4 regions of the Candidatus Pantoea communis genome follow, and region 1 is predicted to be linked to each of the others. Evidence: predicted binding sites of a transcription regulator. Region 1 holds the regulator's gene; each other region holds the start of a gene.
The links. Region 1 encodes LexA, which represses DNA repair genes until DNA is damaged. Its sites were predicted from a motif close to TNCTGTATGTACATACAGNA; they were not measured.
Positions count from the first base shown of each region.

Region 2: metR (HTH-type transcriptional regulator MetR) is a predicted target of LexA. The motif match lies at 1,200-1,219, and genes of this name have one in related genera.
Region 3: sulA (SOS-induced cell division inhibitor SulA) is a predicted target of LexA. The motif match lies at 1,939-1,958, and genes of this name have one in related genera.
Region 4: umuD (translesion error-prone DNA polymerase V autoproteolytic subunit) is a predicted target of LexA. The motif match lies at 1,162-1,181, and genes of this name have one in related genera.

Region 1 is NZ_VWXC01000009.1:156,042-159,195, forward strand. It holds gene dinF (MATE family efflux transporter DinF) at 1-914, opposite strand, end outside; gene lexA (transcriptional repressor LexA) at 1,041-1,655, opposite strand; gene F3J37_RS13885 (diacylglycerol kinase) at 1,761-2,129, opposite strand; gene plsB (glycerol-3-phosphate 1-O-acyltransferase PlsB) at 2,257-3,154, shown strand, end outside.
Region 2 is NZ_VWXC01000035.1:23,415-26,568, forward strand. It holds gene metE (5-methyltetrahydropteroyltriglutamate--homocysteine S-methyltransferase) at 1-1,036, opposite strand, end outside; gene metR (HTH-type transcriptional regulator MetR) at 1,252-2,181, shown strand; gene F3J37_RS26735 (YehS family protein) at 2,277-2,759, shown strand; gene F3J37_RS26740 (carboxylate/amino acid/amine transporter) at 2,965-3,154, opposite strand, start outside.
Region 3 is NZ_VWXC01000001.1:760,125-763,278, forward strand. It holds gene yccS (YccS family putative transporter) at 1-1,132, shown strand, start outside; gene F3J37_RS03960 (TfoX/Sxy family DNA transformation protein) at 1,134-1,757, opposite strand; gene sulA (SOS-induced cell division inhibitor SulA) at 1,979-2,470, shown strand; gene ompA (porin OmpA) at 2,820-3,154, shown strand, end outside.
Region 4 is NZ_VWXC01000014.1:93,441-96,594, forward strand. It holds gene umuD (translesion error-prone DNA polymerase V autoproteolytic subunit) at 1,200-1,622, shown strand; gene umuC (translesion error-prone DNA polymerase V subunit UmuC) at 1,622-2,884, shown strand.

The DNA.
Region 1 (3,154 bases):
CTGCGATCTCGCGCCCCCACCGCTTCACCGGAGCAGGCCTCCACGGCATAGGCAAAACCATCCAGCGCATAGGCCGTAAACGTCAGGAACATCAGCAGTACGGCATTCACCGCAACAACATCTGGCCCTAAACGCGCGCCCAGCAAGGTGAGTGACGCGAAACAGATTTGCACCATCAGCGAACGCAGCATGATGTCGCGGTTGAGCCGGAACAGGCGTGCCGCATCACCACGCCAGCTCTGTTTTAGCAGATTGAAAGAAATGCCGCGCAACTTAAGCACACGTACCACCATCCATAACCCCACACCCAGCGTGACGTACTCTGCCACCGCCGTTGCCGCCGCCGCACCTGCAACGCCCCAGTGAAGCTTCAGCACAAACAGGAGATCGAGCAGGATATTCACCAGGTTACCGACAATGAGCAGCACCATCGGCGCTCGCGCATATTGCACGCCAAGCAACCAGCCCAAAATCACCAGATTGGCTAAGGTCGCCGGTGCGCTAAGCCAGCGAATGTTGATAAAAATTTGTGCCTGGTGTTGCATTTCCGGGCTGCCGCCCATTAATGAGGCGGCGATCAAACTGAAGGGCGCGCGCAGTAATAAAAACAGCACGCCCGCCACCAGGGCGATCAGCAGAGGTTGCGTCAACGCCCGCGCTAAGGCGGTTTTATCGTTCGCGCCAAACGCCTGCGCAGTCAAACCCGTGGTGCTCATGCGCAGGAACAACAGCAACATAAAGATGAAACTGGTCGCCGTTGCACCTACCGCCACGCCACCGAGGTAAATGGGGCTATCGAGATGGCCAATCACTGCCGTATCGACGACACCGAGCAGCGGAACGGTAATATTGGAGAGAATCATCGGCAGCGCCAGCCGCCACAATGCTTTATCTGAAGAGGAAAACAGCCGCATTCGCCCGTTCCATTGTTGCGCTGGTCAATAGGACCATTAACCGGCAATCAGCCTGAAGAGGAAAATCAATGTATCAGACTGCGGTCAGCACAGCGACCAACCGCAGCGGGGGAATTCAATGAGAGATTAAAGCCATTCGCCGTTACGTACGATGCCCACAGCCAAACCTTCAACGGTCAGAGCCTGCTCACGGGTATCGACCACAATCGGCTGGAATTCGGTGTTTTCTGGCAGCAAATGCACAATGGCACCCTGCTTTTTCCAGCGTTTGACGGTCACTTCATCATCAATGCGCGCCACCACAACCTGACCATTACGGACTTCCTGGGTTTTATGCACGGCAAGCAAGTCGCCGTCCATAATCCCGATGTCTTTCATCGACATACCACTCACCCGCAGCAGAAAATCGGCGGTAGGTTTAAACAGATTGGCATCAACCTGATAGTGCGCTTCGATGTGCTCTTGCGCCAGCAGCGGCTCACCGGCGGCCACGCGACCGATCAGCGGCAACCCTTCGGAGACTTCTTCTTCCATTAGCAGGCGGATGCCGCGAGATGCGCCGGATACAATCTCGATGACGCCTTTACGCGCCAGTGCTTTCAGGTGTTCTTCCGCAGCATTGGGCGAGCGAAAACCCAGTTGCGCAGCAATTTCCGCACGCGTTGGCGGCATGCCGGTCTGGTTAATGTGGTCGCGAATCAGATCATAGACCTGTTGCTGCCTGGTGGTTAACGCTTTCATCCCGCCCCCTGGTTGTTTATACAGTCGCTGTGAGTATATACAGGTATTGGCGAAATGAAAACCAAAACAGAGGGAAAAATCAGCGGTTTGAAGATTCTGGAATGCCTATCGCAAATGCGACCAGAGCAGTGCGATCCAGACAAACAGAGCCAGTAAGATAGCCAGCAACACCGCCGCTGAGCCCATATCTTTTGCTCGTCCGGCTAAAGGATGGCGCTCTTGCCCAATGCGGTCCACCACCGCTTCAATGGCGCTATTCAGGATTTCAACAATGATCACCAGCACCACGGAGCCAATCATCAGTACGCGGGAAATCGCATCAACATCCAGCCAGCAAGCCACCACAATCGCCACCAGTGCAGCAATGGCTTCCTGACGAAATGCGGCTTCATGTTTCCAGGCGGCGCGCAAGCCCTGCCAGGAATAACCGGCTGCATTCACTATTCTTTGAATACCGGTGACGTTATTTGCCATGCTTTGGAACCCTTGATGTGATTTGGCGTCAATATGTGGGCTATCTGAGGTCGTGTAAGCCACAGATCTTCGTTGCACTTTCTGGTATGCTTGCCGCGCTTTGCTAACAAGAGGCTTTAAGTTGTCTATGTCAGGTTGGCGTAAACTTTATTACAAACTATTGAATTTACCACTCTCTTTTTTGGTAAAGAGTAAGGTCATTCCGACCGATCCTGTCTCAGAACACGGGATCGATCCGACTCGTCCAGTGATGTATGTTTTGCCTTATGATTCAAAGGCTGACCTGCTCACTCTTCGGGCACAGTGCCTGAAACATGATCTGCCCGATCCGCTGGCTCCGCTGGAGATCGACGGCACGCTACTGCCGCGTCACGTGTTTATTCATGATGGCCCACGCGTATTCCCCTATTTCGTTGCCAATCCTGAGTCGGTGAAGCTATTCCACGACTATCTCGATTTGCACCGCAGTAACCCTGATCTCGACGTACAGATGTTACCGGTGGCGGTGATGTTTGGTCGTGCGCCGGGACGCGAAATCCAGGGAGAAGATACGCCACATCTGCGCATCCTTAATGGTGTAGAGAAATTCTTCGCCATTTTGTGGCACGGACGTGACAGCTTTGTGCGCTTCTCGCCGACCGTTTCCCTGCGCCAGATGGCGACGGAGCACGGTACGGATAAGTCGATTGCCCAGAAGCTGGCACGCGTGGCTCGCATTCACTTCGCGCGTCAGCGCCTGGCTGCTGTAGGCCCACGTCTGCCTGCGCGTCAGGATCTGTTCAACAAGCTGCTGCAATCCAAAGCGATTGAAAAAGCGGTTGAAGATGAAGCGCGTAGCAAAAAAATCTCGCACGAGAAAGCCCAGCAGAATGCTGTTGAGATGATGGAAGAGGTCGCAGCGAACTTCTCGTATGAGGCCATTCGCGTCACAGACCGCGTGATGGGCTGGCTGTGGAGCCGCCTTTATCAGGGCATCAACGTCAACGGTGGCGAGCGAGTCCGTCAGCTGGCGCAAGATGGCCATG
Region 2 (3,154 bases), on a different contig from region 1:
AGCTTTTCACTTCCGCATCGAGCCGGGTTTCGACACTGAGATCGATCGGGCTGTGCAGCAGCGAGCAGGAGGAACCAATCCACAGATTTTCACGCTGCCCAACCAGCGGTTGCAGGCGATCGAACCAGCGACTGAGCTCGGCACGCCAGACATTGCGGCCGTTGATCACCCCGACTGAGAGCAGCCAGTCGGCGGGGAGCTGTTGGTGGATATGCTGGATGTCATCTCTGCCATGCACCAGGTCAACGTGTAAACCTTGAACCGGTAGCGTCTTAATCACGTCGAGATTTTGACCGATGCTGTCAAAGTAGGTCGTCAGTAGCAGTTTTACATGACCTTGCAGAGCATCGTAGGCAGGCTTGAACGCATCACGCCATTCCTGTGGCAGCTCCAGCACCAGCGCGGGTTCATCGATCTGCACCCATTCAATACCGCGCTGATGCAGTTCAGCCAGCACTTGCTGATAGACCGGCAGTATCGCTTTCAGCAACGACAGGCGGTCAAACGGCTCACCTTTGACTTTGCCCAACCACAGGTAAGTGACCGGTCCCAGCAGCACCGGTTTGATCGGGTGACCCAGCGCCAATGCTTCGTCCACTTCTTCAAGGAGTTGTGTCCAGCTTAGAGAGAACTGCTGGCCCTGAGTGAATTCCGGCACCATATAGTGATAGTTGGTGTTGAACCATTTGGTCATTTCAGCGGCGGCAGCAGGATTGCCGCAGGGGGCGCGGCCACGTCCCAGACGGAACAGCGTATCGAGATCGACCGATCCATCCTGGTTCTGATGGCGCGCCGGCACATTGCCCAGCATCAGGCTGGTGGTCAGCACATGATCATACCAGGCGAAATCGCCCACCGGCAGCAGATCCACCCCCGCGTCTTTCTGCTGTTGCCAGTGACGAGCGCGCAGCTCGCGCCCCACGGCCAGCAGCGCTTCCTGTGAGCTGTTACCTGCCCAGTAGCTTTCCTGTGCTTTTTTCAGTTCACGACGCAGACCGACACGAGGGAAACCGAGCGTATGGTTCAGAATGGTCATTTAGTGATCTCCAGATATGCTTAACGGGTCGAGCCCGTTTACGTTCATCCAGCGAGTGACATTGCCGTCCGCTGAACGCCTGAACTGGACGAAAGTCATGTGGCGGTGGCGCTTGCTTGAGATGTTTAGCCGTCCAGATGTTTACACCGCCATAATCTGCGGGTACTGTATGTTCCTCAAGCGCAATTTGTTCAATCTCGATGTGAAGGACTCTCATGATCGAACTCAAACATCTGAGAACGCTGCAGGCGTTGCAAAATACCGGCTCGCTGGCCGCTGCCGCCGCTCAGCTTCATCAGACACAATCGGCGTTATCGCATCAGTTCAGCGATCTGGAACAGCGGCTGGGCTTTCGCCTGTTTGTGCGCAAGAGCCAGCCGTTGCGGTTTACGCCGCAGGGGGAAATCATGCTGCAGTTGGCCGAGCAGATTTTGCCGCAGATTCAGCAGGCGTTGCAGGCATGCCACGAGCCGCATCAGACCACGTTACGCATTGCCATCGAGTGCCACAGCTGCATTCAGTGGCTGACGCCAGCCCTCAATAATTTCCGCCAGAGCTGGCCGCAAGTGGTGGTCGATTTTAAATCGGGCGTGACTTTTGATCCCCAGCCCGCCCTGCAACAGGGCGAACTGGATGTGGTGTTGACCTCCGATATCCTGCCGCGCAGCGGTTTGTTCTATACGCCGATGTTTGATTTTGAGGTGCGTCTGGTGCTGGCCCCGGACCATCCGCTGGCGAAGCTGGAACATATCTCACCGGAAGATTTGGCCGATGAGGTACTGATGATCTATCCGGTGCAGCGTCAGCGTCTCGATATCTGGCGTCATTTCCTGCAGCCTGCAGGCATCAGCCCGGCGCTGAAGAGTGTGGATAATACGCTGTTGCTGATTCAGATGGTGTCAGCACAGATGGGTATTGCGGCCCTTCCGCATTGGGTGGTGGAGAGTTTTGAAAAGCAGGGTCTGGTGGTGACCAAGACATTGGGTGAGGGTTTGTGGAGCCGTTTATATGCCGCCGTGCGCGATGGTGAGCAGCGTCAGCCGGTGTTAGAAGCCTTTGTACGCTTCGCCCGCCAGCACGCCTGTGACCATCTGCCGTTTGTGCGCGATGCCGCCCGCCCGGGTTCACTGCAGTCGATTTCTTGATGTTCTCACGGGTGGCTGGTGTCGCCCGTGCTGTTATCCCTGCCCAGCCTGCTCTATAATGCGCCGCCTCAATCCGCGACCAAGAGAGTTTCACCATGACGAGTAACGATGTTCTGCGCAGCGTGCGCTATATGCTTGATTTGAGCGATAGCAAAGTGGTGGAGATTTTTGCCTTAGCGGGCAGTGAAGTGCCGCTGGAAGATGTGCAGGCGTGGATGAAGAAGGATGAAGACGCGGCATTCCGTAAGCTGCCGGACGTGCTGATGGGCTATTTCCTCAACGGTTTGATTTTCTTCCGTCGCGGTAAGAGTGAAGATGCGCCCGCACCTTCAGTTGAACGCCGTATGAATAACAATATTTTCATCAAGAAGTTGCGTATCGCGTTTGCGCTGAAGACCACGGATATTCCGGTGGTGCTGGAGAAGGCAAACTTTAAGATTTCACAGGCTGAAGTCGGTGCGATTTTCCGCAATCCGGATCATAAAAACTACCGCGAGTGCGGTGACCAGATTCTACGTAACTTTTTGAAGGGACTGACGATGATGAATCGTCCTGCGGCGCCAGCCAAGAAGGTGTAATCGCTTTTTGATCGGAGTTAGGTCAGATACAGGCCGCTCCGATCACGAAGGAATCTCACATCCCTGTGGATCGGCCTCGCCATCCATGGCTCGGACGCTTCGCTCTTCGTAGCGGCCTGTATCTTCCCTTTGGCTTAGGTGCTGCTTTTTCCCAGCACATAGCGCTTCTGCAAGTTCAACGAAACCAGATCAAGGATCGTCTCAGTTAGGCAGCGCTTTTGGACCCATGTCCAACTACCCAACGCTTGTGCACGTATAGTGAAGCGAAAATGACAATCGCCCCGGCAATAAAGCTCGGCCAGTGCGGTTTTTCCTGCCAGATCGCCAGATTCACCAGCAAGCCCGCAGGCACGTGCATGTTGTTCATGATGCCCAGCGTACCCGCATCGACCTGC
Region 3 (3,154 bases), on a different contig from region 1:
GCTGCTACGCAATTTGCGTGCGATTGATGCGCAACTGGCCTCGATTGAGTCTGAACAAGCGCTGGCCGAACCGCCTTCCTCAGCCGATAACCATCTTTCTCGTGAAGGGCTGAGTGGATGGGCGGACATTCGGCTACGGCTGAGCCGTCATCTGAGCCCCGGATCGGCGCTGTTCCGTCATGCTGTGCGTATGTCTCTGGTACTTTGTGTCGGATACGCTTTCATTCAGATTACCGGTCTTCATCGCGGCTACTGGATTTTGCTCACCAGCCTGTTTGTCTGCCAGCCTAATTACAACGCCACGCGCCGCCGACTCGCCTTACGTATTGGCGGCACGCTGGCCGGTATCGCCATCGGCTTGCCGGTGCTGTGGTTGGTGCCCTCCATCGAAGGGCAGCTGATTCTCATCGTGCTAAGTGGCGTACTGTTTTTTGCCTTTCGTCAGATTCAGTATGCGCAAGCCACACTGTTCATCACCTTGCTGGTGCTGCTCTGCTTTAACCTGCTGGGCGAAGGATTTGAGGTGGCGTTGCCGCGTATTGTTGACACCCTGTTGGGTTGCGGTCTGGCCTGGCTCGCCGTGGCATTTGTCTGGCCCGATTGGCGTTTTCGCAAAATTAGCGCCGTGGCGGATCGTACGCTGAATGCCAATTGTCGTTATCTTGATGCCATCCTTGAGCAATATCATCAGGGCAAAGATAACCGTCTGGCTTATCGTGTGGCGCGTCGTGATGCTCACAATGCCGATGCGGAATTAGCATCGGTGGTCTCGAACATGAGTAGCGAACTTAAGCTTCAGCAACCGCTGCGTGAAAACGCGTTCCGGTTACTGTGCCTGAATCACTCTTTCCTGAGCTACATCTCAGCGCTGGGCGCACATCGCGAACGGCTTTCTGATCCCGCATTGCTCAAAGTTTTAGACGATGCAGTGTGTTTTGTTGAAGATGTGCTGCAGATTGAACGCGTTAACGACAAGCAGGCAGTAGCCATGCAGCAGCAGGTGATGCAGCAGTTAAGTGATATCAAAAACAGTTCGGACGTGCAGGCGCCGCTGGTGATGCAGCAGTTGGGTTTACTGATCGCCCTGCTGCCAGAAATTGCCCGCCTGCGCCGCACATTATCCAGTCATTAAGTTAACTCGGCTCCACCGTGTTTTTTTGGTGGAGCGTTTTGACATACCACGCATGCAGTTCTTCTCTGATCGCTGCAGGCAATGCGGCCTGGTGATGTCCGGAAATCGCCCCTTCCAATGCCATTAACGTTTTCAGCCCGATATGTTTGTTAACGGCACGCAGTTTGAGCCAGCTCTGGCGCGATCCCATTTCATGCAGCACTTTCACCGAACTGATGCCAACTTTATGCAGCATCATCTCCATGCGCAGGCTAAGGTTAGGCAGATCCTTCAGCCGTAAGGTCACTGTCCGGTTTGCTAACTCATGCTGTGCTGCGTGCAGCGCACTGGCCGACAACCGCAAGAGTTGCTCAGGATCCTGCCAAAGCTTCGCATCCACTTTGAAGTAATTCAGTTGCACTGGTATGCCGCGTTTGCGATAGACCAGCGGTTCAAGAGCACGTTGGGTGTGGTAAGTCTGCAATGCCTCACTGGCACGCAGGTAAAGCGCGTCTTCATTGATATACGCAAAAATGACCTTTTCTACTGTCAGAGCATAGCCACCAAATTGCGTTCGGGATTCGATCTTTCCCAGCGGCGCCAGCTGTGTTTTGGATTGTTTAACGAGTGGATTGTTGGTTTTCATTACAGCTCCTTTCCGTGAATTCTCATTCGAGAAAATTCCTTAAAATCCTGGTTTTTCATCTGGTTAGAAGATAGAAAAAACCCATTAGCTGTTCAATGAATAAAAGCATTTGCTGTGTGCGATGTGCACAATTTGCGAGGTGTTTTCAGAAATTGAGGTTGATCTTTATCCAGGAAGACATTACTGTACATCCATACAGTTCATTACTGAGTGATTAAAACATGCGTACTCAATTCTCTGGCCTTGCTGATCGTTCTCAACGTTTTGCTTCTTCAAGCCTGACGCAGCCTTCTCTGGGTGGAATTACTGAACTACGTTACAGCGAACAACCTGGCATGATGCAGTTACTGCTGTTGCCGGTGTTAAAGCAACTCAGCGAACAGTCTCGCTGGCAGCTGTGGTTAACACCAGCGCATAAGCTGAATCGCAACTGGATGCAGCAGTCAGGATTACCGCTTGAGAAAAGTATGCATATCACCGAATCTGAACGACTCACGACAGTGGAAAGTATGGTGAAGGCTCTGCGCACGGGAAATTATAGTGTGGTTTTGGCCTGGATTCCGTACGAATTGAATGATGAAGAGCGGTTTGAACTCGAAATGGCAGCGGCAGAAGGTGAAGCACTAGGTTTAATTATGCGTCCGCAAGGTCACGATCGCGTCTTGTCCAGACAACCAAATACGCCAAAAATTCCGTCGGATTTGTTTCATTAAGTAAAACCAGGAATTTTCTCACGCTTTTTTTTCTTAAGGATGCTGCTAAGCCACTGATTCTTTTCCCGCCAGCTTTGACAATGGTTTAGCCGCATTTTCTCAATTCGCTGGCGAAGATTTTGCCATGTGATTTGTTAAAATGTGTGTATAAATCCCTGTTTTTTTGCTGGCTGGCCTCACATCATACTTGTAACTTTCCAATCTCGTTGTAGACTTTATCTCGCCAGGGTGCTCAATAACCTCCGTTTTTTCGGTAGAGTCAAAAGCGAGCGTTTAGACCCGGCGAAGGATTAACACAAAGAGCAACCTTTTTGCTCATTGCCTATTTGGATGATAACGAGGCGCAAAAATGAAAAAGACAGCTATCGCAATTGCAGTGGCACTGGCTGGCTTCGCTACCGTAGCGCAGGCCGCTCCTAAAGATAACACCTGGTACACCGGTGCTAAACTGGGCTGGTCTCAGTATCACGATACTGGTTACTACGGTAACGACTACGAGAACAACAACGGTCCAACTCACGAATCTCAGCTGGGTGCTGGTGCATTCATGGGCTACCAGGCTAACCCATACCTGGGCTTCGAGCTGGGCTATGACTGGCTGGGCCGCATGCCTAACAAAGGCAGCGTGACCAACGGCGCATTCAAAGCACAAGGCGTTCAGCTGGCTGCTAAACTGAGCTACCC
Region 4 (3,154 bases), on a different contig from region 1:
TTTGTTTACATAAAAAAAGCATGAACCAGCCTTGAGTCCGGTTCATGCAGAGTGCTGACTAGTCAATATTTGTTTTTATTTGCCCGCTGTGATGCGTCGAGTCACCAGGGCGTGGGTCCCTACCGGGTTTGCAACAGAAAGACAAACATCATAACCAGCACGGTGGCGACAGCCGGTATAATCAGGTATCGCAAGTTCAATCTCCTGTGTGTCTTAACACGAGAATTTGAATCGATGAAAACCTGCCCGCATCCACCACGAACCCCAGAGCTGATAAAGCCAGCCTAATGCATACTCCTGAAGTTTTGCTGCATGCAGAGCGCAGGGGCAGGTATTTCAAAACCAGTTCAGATACTTTGATAAGCTTATCGTGAGCACGGTGATGACCACAATATTCAGTATGACAACGGGTCCTGGTGAAAATCCGTAAGTCACCTCAGCCAAACAAACGGTATACAGTCAAAACACGAAGCCAGGCCGGTAACACGTCGGTTATCACTGAAATCACCAAGGCTGCATACTGATGATTCACCTACTGAGCACGTCCATTTTTTTCCCAGCTTTCCCGCACAGGCATTTTGCTCACTAAGCGTAATGCGCATTTCAGAGGCTAAAAGCGTAGCCATAGAACGAAGTCAGGAGTTTTACATGGAGTGGAAATAGACGGTAAGCCGCCATGCCGAAACGCCACTCCTGTGGGCTGCCCGTTATCAACCGCGCGGTTTAGGGGGGTAAGCTAAAAAAAGCCCGCACAAGGCGGGCCAAAAAGCAGTGGCTAAGGAATGTCTCTCTCGTATGAAACGCATCCTGTGTGCTGTGCTGCCAGTCAACGACTGACTCACATACCATAGACCAGTAATTTGCGAGTGGTAGGATGTGTTAACGAAAGAGATAAAATTCCAGTAATTTCCAATAAAGCATACAGATTAACAATTAAAAAACTTAATTTCAGAGAGTTAACCGAAGCGGCGAAAGCTTATTGCCAATTATCTCTTGTTAATGACGGCCTGAAATATGCTCAAAAAACTATCACTTCAGCGCTCATGCTTTCCGCCCCAGCAGACAGAAAAACTCCATACACCTGAAATTAAATCCCCTTTACCCACAACACCTTTGGAAAAAGTCTTCATGCCCGACTTGATCGATTATGCTGTTTACGATTACTGTTTATACATACAGTATTTATTGGGGTAATTATCATGGAGTTTTTCAGACCATCGGAAATCCGCGCCAATCTGGAGTTGCCGCTTTTTATTGCCAGAGTCCCGTGTGGCTTTCCTTCGCCTGCTCAGGACTATGTCGAACAGCGGCTGGATCTTAATAATCTGTTGGTCAGCCATCCCAGTTCGACCTATTTCATCCGGGTCAGTGGTGATTCGATGATCGAGGGTGGTATTAACGATGGCGACATGCTGGTGGTGGACAGCTCCGTCAACGCGGAGCATGGCGACATCATCGTGGCTGCAATTTCTGGAGAGTTCACCGTGAAGCAACTGATGACCCGGCCCGTCCTCCACCTAAAGCCAATGAATGCAGCACATGCCATCATTCCGATTCCCGATGCCGACCAGTTTGAAATCTTCGGCGTTGTCCGGCACTCCATTAAGACAATGGGCCGTTAATGTTTGCCCTGGTGGATGTGAACTCGTTTTACGCCAGCTGTGAAACGGTGTTCAGACCGGACCTGCGTGGCAAGCCGGTAGTTGTCCTCTCTAACAACGATGGTTGTGTTATCGCGCGTTCGGCAGAAGCGAAAGCACTGCAGCTGCCTATGGGGGCACCGTACTTCAAGCTCAAAGACGAGTTCAGGCGTCATAAAGTTCAGGTATTCAGTTCCAATTACGCCTTATACGCAGACATGAGTAACAGAGTGATGACCACTCTGGAAGATATGGCACCCTCAGTTGAAATCTACTCTATTGACGAAGCTTTTATGGACCTGACCGGGATACGTAATTGCCGTGTGCTGGAAGATTACGGGCGGGAAATTCGCGCGCGCGTAAAGCGCGATACGCATCTGACCGTTGGAGTGGGGATAGCACCCACTAAGACGCTCGCCAAGCTGGCCAATCACGCCGCCAAAAAATGGACGAAAACCAGGGGCGTGCTGGATTTATCGAACATTGATCGCCAGCGCAGGCTGATGGAACTGGTGAAGGTCGAGGATGTGTGGGGAGTGGGCAGGCGTATTAGCAAAAAGCTGAATGCGATGGGCATCATCACCGCGAAGGACCTTTCAGAGCATAGCACGTACATCATCCGTAAGCATTTCAATGTGGTGCTGGAAAGGACGGTGAGGGAGCTGCGTGGCGAACCCTGCCTCGAGCTGGAGGAATTTGCGCCCACGAAACAGCAGATTGTCTGTTCGCGTTCATTCGGTTCCCGCATAACGGAATACCAGGATATGCGTCAGGCGGTGTGTGCTTATGCCGAGCGCGCGGCCGAAAAGCTAAGAAGTGAACGACAATACTGCCGGCAGATAGCCGTTTTCGTCCGAACCAGTCCGCACGCGGTAGGGGAGACGTTTTACGGTAATCAGGCAATGGGCTCGCTGATAACACCCTCCAACGACACGCGGGACATTATCCGCGTGGCCATGGAGTCACTGGATCGCATCTGGCTCGATGGATGCCGCTTTATGAAAGCCGGCGTGATGCTGGGAGATTTCTACAGCCAGGGCGTTTCTCAGCTCAATCTCTTTGACGAATTTAAGCCACAGGCTAACAGTGAAACGCTGATGCGTGTCGTTGACGGCCTTAACCAAAGCGGGAAGGGGAAATTATGGTTTGCAGGACAGGGTATGCAGAAACCATGGGCTATGAAGCGGGAAATGCTGTCGCCGGCTTACACCACCCGCTTTTCGGACCTCCCCGTTGCGAGGTGACATTTTTACTAAATCCTCTTCAACTGCTGCTACCCACAAGCACAACATGTTATGTGGTCGAGTTTCAGGGGCGGACCTGTATCATTGATGAACGACTGCGGCCGGAAGATGGTGATACTGTTTTGCTGGATATGTTAGGGATGTATGAGTGGGGAAACCTATACACACATCCAACCGGGTAATAACGGATGAAGGAGTGATTCTGGAAGAAGATTTACTGGAAGATATGGCTATCCTTGGCGTAGTTACTCATGAGGTCACGGCCATAAA